Regions from separate parts of the uncultured Porticoccus sp. genome, predicted to be linked through region 3. Evidence: predicted binding sites of a transcription regulator. Region 3 holds the regulator's gene; each other region holds the start of a gene.

Region 1 (4,166 bases), on a different contig from region 3:
ACCGGAACCGGCGTAGTCGGAGTAACCGGCTTCACTAAGGAAACCACCACCCCAGGTCCACATTCCCTGAATCGGGTAGATTACACCCGTCATGACCACGGCAAAAATCAGGAAGGCCCAGAGCTTCATCCGCTCGGCAACAGCACCGGATACGATCGACATCGCGGTTGCCACAAATACCACCTGGAAGAAGAAGTCCGACGCGCCGGAGTAATACGTGTCTCCGTCGCTGGCCAGCACCTCTTCGAGAGAAGCATTTGCAATACTGTTACCGAACCAGCCATCGGGCAGGAAACCGCCCGCGCTGCCGCCATACATGATGGTATAACCCACAAACAGATACATGGTGCAGGCAACGGCAAACAGTGCGACGTTTTTGGTAAGAATTTCAGTGGTGTTTTTGGCGCGAACCAGGCCGGCCTCCAACATGGCAAAACCTGCTGCCATCCACATCACGAACGCGCCAGCGATCAGAAAATAAAATGTATCGAGCGCGTATTTAACTTCAATAATTTCAGGACTCATTGTCGTAGTCTCCCGTGTCTTAAACTGCTTCTACACCGGTTTCACCGGTGCGAATTCGAATGACTTCCTGTAAATCCGAAATGAAGATTTTGCCATCACCAATCTTGCCGGTATGAGCGGCAGAGGTAATCGCTTCGATAGCGCCGTCCACCATTTCATCCGCAAGGGCCAATTCCAGTTTTACCTTGGGCAAAAAATCCACCACATATTCAGCACCACGGTACAGTTCTGTGTGGCCTTTTTGTCGGCCAAACCCTTTTACCTCGGTCACCGTCACACCCTGAACACCGATGGCGGCAAGCGCTTCTCGCACGTCATCCAGTTTGAAGGGCTTGACAACTGCTGTAATCATTTTCATTGCATTGCTCCTCAGAGATAGTGGCACCCGACATGCCGGGTGCCACCGTTCAATTACATGCTTTTGCTAATGGAAAACAACAACGTGCTGTCACACCAGGACGTATCGAAGCACTCTTCATCGTCCAGCGTGGTATCAACCCAGCTCAGTGCAAAATCCAGTCCCTGCCAGGACTTGCCGAGGGTGATGGAGTAGTCGGTGTACTTATCTTCACCATCGGTCAGGAAAGCTTCTTCGCCATCCTTGCCACTGTCAGTACTTTTATTTTCAAACTTGTTGTAGCCCGCATGGAATCCCAATGAAAACCCGTGGGGCAGCTCGAAACCGTAGTCCGCGTAGAGATACCAGAATTCACCGGTTTCCAGCCAATAATCGTCAGAGTACGCGAAACCCAGTGTGCCGCCCTTGTAGGACAGGCTACCGTAGAGTTCCTGGTAGTCGAGATCACGATTACCGGTCAGAGGAAATGCAGTTGCATCGGAACCGGGGTAATCATAGTAAATATAACCGACGTCATAGCTAACCTCTTCAGTGAGATCGCCACCGTAACCAAAGTAGTAATCCAGCTCGAGCCCAGCATCAGAGCTGTCCGGATCATTGAAATCCACCTGGGAACCCCAGGTACCTACGTACAGTCCGTTATCAAACGCGACATCAAAACCACCCTGTATGGCAATTTCAGTGTCATTCTGTGAAATCCCACGGAATCTGTAATCCGAAGCGATTGTGACGTTGGCAGAGACCTCGTAGGCCTGCGCAACATTGGAAGCCAAGGGGAAGGTCAGCGCCATAGAGGTAACGACCAGAGACTTTTTAAATGCGTTCATATGCTTCTCCAAAATATAAACAACAGCGAAAAATTAAACATGCAATCACGGTTTGTAATTGGTACATCAGCACTTAATGCATTTGGCATGCCAACCTTCAAAAAGCGGTAATTGAACTCCTGTAAAGCGGGCACCAACCTCTCAATGCACCTTTTTTGTGCACAAATGGACTCACCAAATCTGTCATCGCACCAAAAAACTTCGCTGGAAGCCCCACTGCTTACTGCTGCCCGGAAGCAGCCGTCACTAAAGTGCTCTGTACATACAGAGTGATCTCCTTAAAATAGATCACCACTTATTCGGAGCGGCCCATCAATGCGACCTAACGAGTTCATCAACCAGTTTTTGCACCAACTCAACAATGTCATTACCCCGGGCGCAGAGGCCCTGGGTAGCGACATGCAACAGAAGCTGCGAACGGCTGCACAGGCTGCTTTCGACAAGCTGGAGCTGGTGACCCGGGACGAGTTCGATGCGCAGCAGGCTGTCCTGAAGCGCAGCCGGGAAAAGCTGGAACAACTCGAGCAACAGCTCGCCAGGCTTGAAGCACAATTGGAGAATCGGCAAGACTGAACGGTCCCGGCCGCCCTAATACAAAGGAAGCACCATCTGATCGACATGCCAGCCAAGGAGGGCATCCATGTCACTTGCCATCGTCCATACCCGCGCCAAATACGGCATCGATGCCCCCGCCGTGACCGTGGAGGTTCATCTGTCCAACGGACTCCCCGGGTTGTCAATTGTGGGCATGCCGGAAACTGCCGTGAAAGAGAGCAAGGACCGGGTTCGCAGCGCCCTGCTGAACACTCACTTCGATTTCCCCGCCCGACGCATCACGATTAACCTGGCACCCGCCGATCTGCCCAAGGAAGGGGGTCGCTTCGATTTGGCGATTGCGCTGGGGGTGCTGGCCGCGTCGGCACAAATCCCTGCTGACCAGCTCGATCAATACGAAGTCATCGGTGAACTGGCGCTGTCGGGGGACTTGCGTCCCGTGGAGGGGGTACTGCCGACTTCACTGGCTTGTGGAAAGTCGGGCAGACTCCTGATCTTGCCTACCATGAATGCGGAGGAAGCAGCCCTGAGCAGCAAAACCCGGGTTATCGCCGCCACCCATCTGCTCGAAGTCTGTGCACACCTGAATGGCAATCAGCCGATTGAGCCCCTTTCCTGCGGCACCAGGGCAAGTGTTGCTGAAACGGATGGAGATATGGCCGACATCATCGGTCAGCACCAGGCCAAACGGGCACTGGAAATCGCTGCTGCCGGTGGCCACAACCTGCTCTTCAGCGGTCCTCCGGGGACAGGCAAAACCATGCTGGCCAGCCGACTCACCAGTATATTGCCACCGTTGCAGGAGCGGGAAATGCTCGAGGTGGCCGCCATTCATTCAGTAGCAGGTCGCGGCTTGCGGGGTACGCTTTACAATCCGCCTTTTCGCTCGCCCCATCATACGGCGTCTGCAACAGCACTGGTTGGTGGCGGCAGCGTGCCCAGGCCTGGGGAAATCTCTCTCGCCCATCACGGCGTATTGTTTCTGGATGAATTGCCTGAATTTCCCCGGCGGGTCCTCGAAGTACTGCGTGAGCCACTGGAATCCGGCGAAATCATGATTTCAAGGGTCCAGGCTCAGACGCGCTTTCCGGCGGCATTCCAACTGATTGCGGCAATGAACCCCTGCCCCTGCGGCTACTACGGCAGCCAACGCTGTCGCTGCACCCCCGACCAGATACACCGCTACTCCGATCGCATCTCCGGGCCATTGCTGGATCGCATCGACTTACAGATAGAAGTCCCGCCTCTGCCGGGCGACCGGCTGGTTGACGGAAAAACCGATGGCGACTGCAGCACAGATATCCGCAACAGGGTCATGGCAGCCCGCCAGCGGCAGCTGACCCGGGCGGGAACAATCAATGCCCGACTCTCCAGCCGGGAAGTGGCTACCTTTTGCGCACTTGACCAGCCACAAAAAACCCTGCTCAATCGGGCGGTAGAACAACTCGGTTTATCACCCAGAGCATTTCATCGTATATTGAAAGTGACACGGACCATTGCAGACCTCGACAACAGTGCCGCTATCACCATGGCTCACCTCACTGAAGCCCTCGGCTACAGACTCAGACTGAGTCATTGATTTGCCATCGACAAACGACTGCCACAAAAATGACCTCTGGGCGGTGGTATACTGGCAACACTTAACCAAGGAGCAATACATGGCGGAAAAACCGGACAGAACAGTTTCCAGTGTGATTGATGAACTGGATAATCTCATCGCCGAAATCCCCCGATTAAATGATGCATCTGTCGAGAAAATAGACTCACGGATACGCTCAATCATCGGCAAGGCATCTCAGGGGCTGTCTCCTGTTCAGTTATTGCTGGCCTACACAGACTGGCTGGCCCACCTGTCTATTTCTCCTGCCAGACGCGTGAGGTTATTGCAGAATTTCTCTGAG
Region 2 (4,166 bases), on a different contig from region 3:
ATCCCTGTGATGCGAGCACCATTGAAAGATCAGCACCAGAGAGCGTTTCTACCGGCAGGTCCTGCAGGGGTTCAAACTGGTTTTGTGAAAGATGTGCCTGAGCAAGAAGAGGCAATACATCACTATCAGGTTGACCCAGTTCATGAGCTGCCTTCAATTCTTTTTCAGCATTGGCGTAGGCTCCTTCGCTGAAATAGTACTCACCCAATAACCATCTTGCCTGCTGGTTGTTGCTATTCTTCTGCAATGCATTTTTCAATTCGATAACGGCAGCATTGTTCCTGCCTTCCGCAAGATAGGCCTCCGCCTTGGCAACCTCCTGATTTCCAGTCATATCACTGGAACAGGCCAGCACAAGACCTGCCACAATCATCAGAAACCCTACCCGAAAAAATCTGCTCATAGAAAATTCCCTTTGTACCTGCCAGAGATAACCGCTTGCTTGAAGGTGATTAGCATTATTGCGAAAAATAAAACTGCCTTTTTGATAATAAAACTTCGTTCAAGGTTAAAGCAAACAGGGTTTGCGAACAAATAGATAGTCGTTGATCCGATGGCGGTCAGATGAAATAAAGAAATAAAACCTGTGGAGTGGAGCAGACGAGTAGCCCGTTATACATTCCAGTCACCCAGCCCAGTCAAAAAAGAACCCGGCAGAAAAGCCAAGCAAAAAAAACGGCGACCAAAGGTCGCCGCTTTCATACTCACACTTACTTACAGAATAGATCAGGCAGACAGGCTACCGTTTACTTTTCTGCGACGAACCAAGCCCATCAGCAACAGGCTGGCTGCCAGCAAGCCCAAAGTAGCAGGCTCAGGGATGTTTTCAGTGGCCAGAATCGCAAACTCGAGCTGGAAGCTGCTAGTCTCATTCTCCGCAGTAACAAAGCCAATGCAGTTGTCACCAGCGCCGGCTGCATTGCAAGCCTCTTCAGAAAGAGGAGCCAGACCCAGTGCTGCAACGTAGACATCGTAGGTGAAGTCACCATCCGAGAACGAATCGATCAGGAAGGCCAATACAGAGCCGTTGTTAAAGGCTTGTGCCGTTGCCAGACCAATCAAGTCGCTGGTGAGCGCGAAAATATCACCACAGCCGAATCCGTTGAATGGAACACCCGCCGGGCAGGCACCGGGATTGCCGGGGTTATTGGTTGTTTCGGTAAAGTCCACACCGAAAGTCACTTCCTGAATCTGGTCAGGGCCGCCACCGTTTGGTGTCAGGACAACATAATCCTGTGCTGCCGTGCTTGATAGAGATGTACCAGTAATCACATAGTTATTGTGGGTAACTACCGGGCCCAGGGCGAAGGCTGTAGCATTCACATCCGTCGAAACCATCAAACCAGTCGCACCACTGCCACTGGTCAGGCTATTACTCGGGGTGGTGCTATCGCCCGCAGTAGGGTTAATTACCAGGCTACTGACACGGTCAAAATCATTGGATTCTGTGCCCCAACTCAGTTTGGTAAAACCATCGACATCAGAAACACCAGAGGTTGCACCTTCTTTTACAACACCCGCGGGGTTGATTGGCTCTACCCACTCAAATTCTTGGGTGTAGTCAAAGGAGGTGATCATGGTTGCCGCTGAAGCGCTGCCCACCATTGCAGCACTGAGGCCCAGGCCTATAGCTAACTGCTTTACAAAATTGTTCGTTTTCATTTATTCACTCCTAGAACCTTACAGTTCCATTGTTTGCCGAAAAGATGACTCTGCGTCTAAACGTCTTTAAAAGTCTTTCTCTGTTTAGAGGATTATCAGATAAAAACTGATTATCCTTTCCGTAATATTCAGCACAAAGCATGCCAAGATTAGAGCACCCTCCAAAAAAAACATTATATTACTGATATTAAAGGATTTTATTGAGGAATCTTCGTGAGGGTCGAGGCAGACGCTTGAGGAGAACTTGCGGTCTGTAAAGAAACCTGACGGTGCCGGCAGACTTAAAAACAAACGTCTTAGCCTGTTGCCCCATGATCAACCCCTTATCTATACCGGAAGAAATGTGTGCGACAGGGTGAGAGACCCACAAGGTTGTCACAGATAGTTTTGACCCTGCTTCGCAGGCGGCTCATAATCCGGCCATGACAGATAAAGATACGATCCTGCAATTGGTCAATGCCGGGCATCGCGCGCCCTCCGCCGACAATTCACAGCCCTGGCATTTCCACTGGAACGGCGAACAGCTGTCATTGCGTTATGATCACGCCAGGGTCACCGGCCGCACTTTTCCCCCCGACAACCAGGCAACGCTGTTATCGATGGGCGCCGCAGTGGAAAACATCGTCAATGCTGCGCAGCAGAGGGACCTGAAAACGGAGATTCACTGGTGGCCCGAAGGTGAGGCCAACGGAGCCTACTACGCGGCTATGGACTTTAAGCCATCACCCGTCAAGCCTCTGCTGGAGCGCACCAAACAATACCCATCGATTCGTCATACCAATCGCTTCCCCTACAAGAATACGCCGCTTCCCCAGGATGTTCTGGACAGCCTGGGAGAGCTATCTGAAAGCAGCGCCAGACTGATAACCATCAATGAACCCAGACAGATCAGGCAGGTTGGGCAACTGGTTAAATCGGCCTCAGAAATTCGCTTTCAGACCAGAGAGGTTCACGAGTGGCTGATGGCCAGCCTGCGCTTTTCCGAAGACAGTGTAAAAGAAGCTGACGGACTGGATTTAAAGACGCTGGCACTACCGCTCGGCGGCTCGTATCTGCTGAAATTTATCGGTGACTGGAATCGTATGAAAATGCTCAACCGTCTGGGCATCTACAAGTTTCTGGCAACAGTGGATTCAGCACCTGTCGCTGGTGCACCGGCACTACTGGCGGTGATTGCCCCGCCGGATGCCACCGGCGCACTTGATGCCGGAATGCTGCTCAACCGAAGCTGGAGCTATCTCAATGGCCAGCATATCGCCGCTCACCCGTACTATGTAATATCTGACCAGCTGGCGAGACTGTCCACCGGCACAGTCCCTTCTGATCTTGTTGGCGCAGCGACAACGCTGGCAAACAACTGCCAGAGCACACTGGGCCTGTCCGAGGGAGAAAGCCTGCACATGCTGCTCAGAGTCGGCTATCCCAAAAAACAGACACCACCCTCCTCGCTGCGATTACCTATCGAAAAGGTTTTCACCGATACCTCTACCCGATAACCGGGGAAAATCGGGCAATCCTTACCGGATCCCGAGCCTTTTTTTGGCAATGAACAAACCAAGTTTTTGTATCGGATTGGCATTTCCCCAGGGTCGCCAGGTTGTTTTCAGGCAATTGCGGTAGGCATCAAAGTGAAGCCCATAGGGGGCTGCAAGAATCTCCCCGCGGTTGAGTAGAACCTTGAGCGCGTGGGTGGCAGCAACACCGGCACAGAGTTCGCAGGCCATATTGGTTGACGGGCCTTTGTGGGCTGCCAGGTCGACCCTGTTATCATCCACCAGGTAGGCAGACTGCAACATGGCAGGTGACAGCCCCAGCAAAAAATGCAGGAGCTGCTCGTTTTCTGACAACCCCGTCATTCTGAAGTATTGCTCGAAGGTCATTTTCCCCGGCATAAAGCAAAGCAGGGCAACCCCCATACCGAGAGGTGCCGCTGTAATAGCCGGGATACCCTTGTCGGCACAGGCAGCGAATACTGCCTGCCTGATATCCAGAGCAAAAAAATCCAGCCCATCAACATAGAGGTCGACACCGGCGAGAAACTCGTCGAGGTTGTTGAGAGCCACCCCCTCAGGAAAGGTCTTTATGTCGAGCTCGGGATTGATAGCCGCCGCCATCTCTGACAGCACGTCAGCCTTGGCCCTTCCCAGGTTGGGAATGGTCGCTCCGACCTGACGATTAAAATTAGCCAACTCGAAGATATCCATATCAGCCACGTGGAAGCTGCCGACGCCGAGCCTGGCCAGGGAAAGCAGATGACTGCCACCTACACCACCCAATCCGGCAATAGCAATTCGCCTAGCGGAGAGCAGCTGCTGCTCAGCCTCTGTCACCCATCCCAGATTGCGGGAAAATGCTGTTTCATAATCAAAGGTCTCTGCCAAACCTCACTCCCCGCCAAAACTCAATCTACTTTTCATGACGCCAACTATCTGAGCATGACAACAGTTGAGTAACTACCGACTCATAACCGATGCCTGATAACCGCTATTCACCAAAGGGTAAAT
Region 3 (4,166 bases):
ATAAAAGAAGGCCGGTGATTCGCGATGTATCCCTCACCGTCGAAAGCGGTGCGATTGTCGGATTGCTCGGGCCTAACGGCGCTGGCAAAACCACCTGTTTTTACATGATTGTCGGGCTGGTTCATCAGGATGGCGGCTCTGTTTATATCGATGATGAAGACATCACTTCTCTGTCCATGCACGGCAGGGCGCGCAAGGGACTTGGCTATCTCCCGCAAGAGGCTTCCATTTTTCGCAAGATGACCGTGGAGAATAATATTCTGGCGATCCTGGAAACCAGAAAAGATCTCGACAAACAACAGCGTGCAAAAAAACTGGAACAGCTACTCCAGGAGTTTCATATCAGCCATATCCGCAACACCCTTGGCATGAGCCTCTCGGGAGGGGAACGTCGCAGGGTGGAAATTGCTCGAGCACTGGCCATTGAGCCAGCCTTCATTCTTCTGGATGAACCCTTTGCCGGGGTCGACCCGATTTCAGTCAACGATATCAAGCAGATCATCCGTCACTTACGCGATATAGGTATTGGTGTCCTGATCACAGACCACAACGTACGCGAGACACTCGATATCTGCGAGCATGCTTATATCGTTGGCGAAGGACAGGTTATTGCCGAGGGGCAGGCCACCGATATTGTCGCCAACCAGCAGGTACGGGATATCTATCTCGGCGAAGACTTTATGCTTTGATGGGACGTATCACCGCACAGCGATTGTGCAAAGCGGCACACATTTTGCTTGTCTCCCCCCCCGGAGGCAGACTACACTTTCCGTGTGAACATCTTCGTAACAACTCTCTATACGCAGTCATAACATGAAAGCCAGCTTGCAACTGAAAATCGGCCAGCAGCTGACGATGACCCCTCAGCTACAGCAGGCCATCCGTCTGTTGCAATTATCCTCTCTCGACTTGCACCAGGAAATCCAGCAGAACCTCTACGATAACCCGCTGCTTGAGCTTGCTGAAGAATCCGAGAATCTGGCCGCAGAAACCGCCACTGGGAAAGTTGAAGATATCGACAGTGCAACGCGTGATCTTAACAGCAGTGAATGGGACAGCAAAATACCCACTGACCTGCCAGTCGATGCCAACTGGGACGACATCTACCAACCCAGCACCACCATCAGAAACACCGGCGCGGATACACGCGATTTTGACAGCGTTCACAACGTCACAGAGTCGCTTCAGGACCACCTGATCTGGCAACTTAATCTGACGCCGATGTCTCCCAAGGATTACCTGATCGGTGAAATCATTATCGATTCAATTGATAGCCGGGGCATGCTGACGGCACCGGTTGAAGAAATCTGGGCTGCGCTGGACGACGAAATTGAGCTGGATGAAGTACTCGCTGTAGTGCACCGCATTCAGCAGTTTGACCCACCTGGTGTTGCAGCCACCGGCCTCGCCGAATGCCTTCTGATTCAGCTGAACCAGTTCTCTCCTGATACGCCGCTGATTAACGAGGCCATCCAGCTCGTCACTGACCACCTGGAACTGGTTGGACAGCGCAATTTTCGACAAATGGAAAAAATCACCGGTCTGTCCCACGAGATACTCGAGGGTGCCATCCTACTTATCCAGACATTGGCTCCCAACCCCGGTGACGCCATTCGAAACGATGATATCGAGTACGTGGTACCCGATGTTCGAGTCACCAAAGTCGATAATCACTGGAAAGTTTCCCTCAATGAGGACATCACTCCTCGCCTGAGTATCAATCAACAGTACGCGCAGCTGATTCGCAGAGCCGACTCCAGCCAAGACAACACCTTCCTCAAGAATCACCTCCAGGAAGCCAAATGGTTTCTGCGCAGCATGGAAAGCCGCAATGACACCCTGATGCGCGTCACCAGTTGCATCATTGAATTACAACAGGGCTTTCTGGAACAGGGACCCGTGGCGATGAAGCCCATGGTGCTGGCAGACATTGCCGAACGACTGGACCTGCACGAATCCACTATTTCGAGGGTGACCACCCAAAAGTACATCGACACACCGCAGGGTGTTTTTGAACTAAAGTATTTCTTCTCCAGCCACGTCTCGACCGACGCTGGCGGGGAGTGTTCATCAACAGCCATTCGCGCTATGCTGAAAAAAATGGTAAGCGCTGAAAATCCGGGCAAGCCCCTCAGCGATAACAAACTGACAGCACTGCTTCAGGAGATGGGTATTCAGGTTGCCCGACGCACTGTTGCCAAATATCGCGAGGGGATGGGCATCCCCTCTTCCAGCGAAAGAAAACGCTACAACCCCAACACCTAACACCTATTAAGGAGAACCGCATGCAATTGAACATCAGCGGACATCATCTCGATATCACTGATCCGATCAAAGACTATGTCACTACCAAATTATCCAAACTGGAGCGTCATCACGACGGTATCACCAGCACGAACGTGATTCTCTCAGTTGAAAAATTGATCCAGAAAGCTGAAGCAACAGTCCATGTTAGCGGCGGTGAATTCTTTGCCGATTCCGAGCATGAGGATCTTTATGCGGCTATCGACATGCTGACCGACAAACTGGATCGACAGCTAATCAAGCACAAGGAAAAGAACCGCGGTAGATAACACTCATGAAACTGATTGATGTACTCACCCCTGAAAACACCGTTGCCAGCGCCGAGGGCGGTAGCAAAAAAAGGGTACTGGAAAACCTTTCCGTCTTCCTGAAAGAACGCATGGAGGGGGTCAACGCAGACGATCTCTACCAGAGTCTGCTGGCAAGAGAGCGACTGGGCAGCACCGGGATAGGAGAAGGTGTTGCCATCCCCCACTGTCGACTGGCAGGCTGTGAAAAGATTACCGGAGCACTTGTCAAACTGGCTGATGCCGTCGATTTCGATGCTATCGATGGAGAGCCGGTAGACCTGATCTTTGCACTGATCGTTCCCGAGGAGCAAAACGACGAACACCTGCAGGTCCTCTCTTCCATCGCCGAATTACTTCAGGACGAAACGGTTCGCAATGCATTGCGACAGGCCGGCAGTGATCAAGACCTCTTTCGGATAGCAACCGGCAATGATGGCGACTGAGGCGAAAGGCTAATGCGACTGGTGGTGGTAAGTGGGCGTTCTGGATCCGGCAAGAGTACCGCACTGAACGTCCTCGAAGATGTCGGTTTTACCTGCATTGACAATCTTCCCGCCAGTTTGCTTCCCGGCCTTTTTCAGAAAGCCATCAACGCCAAGAACCAGCATTGGCTGGAAAAAATTGCGGTGGGAATTGATGTCCGCAACCTGGGCGAAGACCTTGACCAGCTTCCAAAAATTCTTGCGGAGCTGAAGCATTCGGGCATCAACTATGAAGTGCTTTTCCTCGATGCCAGAAATTCCGTCATCATCCAGCGTTTCAGTGAAACACGCCGCAAGCACCCACTAACCAACGACCGGGTAGATATTAACGAAGCCATAGAACTTGAGACCACCCTGCTGGACCCAATCGCCTCAATTGCAGATCGCAGAATTGATACCAGCACCATGACCCTGCACCAGCTACGCGATGTCATCAAGCAGCAAATTGCTCCCCACACCAGGGACGACATGGCTATCATGTTTGAGTCCTTTGCCTTTAAACGCGGAGTACCAGTCAACGCGGATTTTGTCTTTGACGTTCGCTGCTTGCCAAACCCCCACTGGAAACAGGAGTTAAGGCCCTTTACCGGCAACGACCAACCAGTGATCGAATTTCTCGAATCGCAACCGGAAGTCATCGACATGACGAATGACATCAAGCAGTTCCTGTCCCGCTGGACACCGTCATTTCTTGCCAATAATCGCAGTTATCTAACCATTGCAGTGGGCTGCACCGGGGGGCAGCACCGCTCAGTCTACATATCCAGCGTTCTAGCCAGACATTTCAGCAACACCATGCCGAATGTACAGGTCCGGCACAGAGAACTGTCCTGACGGGCGCCATCACGGGAGGGCTGTTATGTCAAAAATCATCTGTACAGAAATCACCATTGTCAACCGTCTCGGGCTGCATGCTCGAGCAGCCGCAAAACTGGCTTCGACTGCCGGAAAATATGGCTGCGCCATCAAAACCGGGCGCAGTCCCGACAAACTGGTGGACGCCAAAAGTGTGATGTCACTGATGTTGCTTGCCGCGACCCAAGGCACCTCTCTCCATTTCATTTTCGAAGGCAGTGATGCAGAGCGTGCC

The links. Region 3 encodes sigma-54, which starts transcription at its own class of promoters, with help from an activator protein. Its sites were predicted from a motif close to TGGCACANNNNTTGCNNT; they were not measured.
Region 1: the regulator sigma-54 is predicted to act here: its motif matches at 1,786-1,803, upstream of AACZ64_RS00890 (TorF family putative porin).
Region 2: the regulator sigma-54 is predicted to act here: its motif matches at 1,791-1,808, upstream of AACZ64_RS00070 (THxN family PEP-CTERM protein).

What each region holds. Positions count from the first base shown of each region.
Region 1 is NZ_CAXBHS010000001.1:184,661-188,826, reverse strand. Features, by position in the region: gene AACZ64_RS00900 (ammonium transporter) at 1-525, opposite strand, end outside; gene AACZ64_RS00895 (P-II family nitrogen regulator) at 545-883, opposite strand; gene AACZ64_RS00890 (TorF family putative porin) at 937-1,710, opposite strand; gene AACZ64_RS00885 (accessory factor UbiK family protein) at 2,026-2,283, shown strand; gene AACZ64_RS00880 (YifB family Mg chelatase-like AAA ATPase) at 2,351-3,844, shown strand; gene AACZ64_RS00875 (alpha/beta fold hydrolase) at 3,924-4,166, shown strand, end outside.
Region 2 is NZ_CAXBHS010000001.1:13,125-17,290, reverse strand. Features, by position in the region: gene prsT (XrtA/PEP-CTERM system TPR-repeat protein PrsT) at 1-403, opposite strand, end outside; gene AACZ64_RS00070 (THxN family PEP-CTERM protein) at 727-1,662, opposite strand; gene AACZ64_RS00065 (hypothetical protein) at 2,085-3,158, shown strand; gene AACZ64_RS00060 (ThiF family adenylyltransferase) at 3,180-4,043, opposite strand; gene AACZ64_RS00055 (PEP-CTERM/exosortase system-associated acyltransferase) at 4,116-4,166, opposite strand, start outside.
Region 3 is NZ_CAXBHS010000007.1:143,127-147,292, reverse strand. Features, by position in the region: gene lptB (LPS export ABC transporter ATP-binding protein) at 1-689, shown strand, start outside; gene AACZ64_RS08305 (RNA polymerase factor sigma-54) at 814-2,265, shown strand; gene raiA (ribosome-associated translation inhibitor RaiA) at 2,286-2,573, shown strand; gene ptsN (PTS IIA-like nitrogen regulatory protein PtsN) at 2,579-3,037, shown strand; gene rapZ (RNase adapter RapZ) at 3,050-3,910, shown strand; gene AACZ64_RS08285 (HPr family phosphocarrier protein) at 3,936-4,166, shown strand, end outside.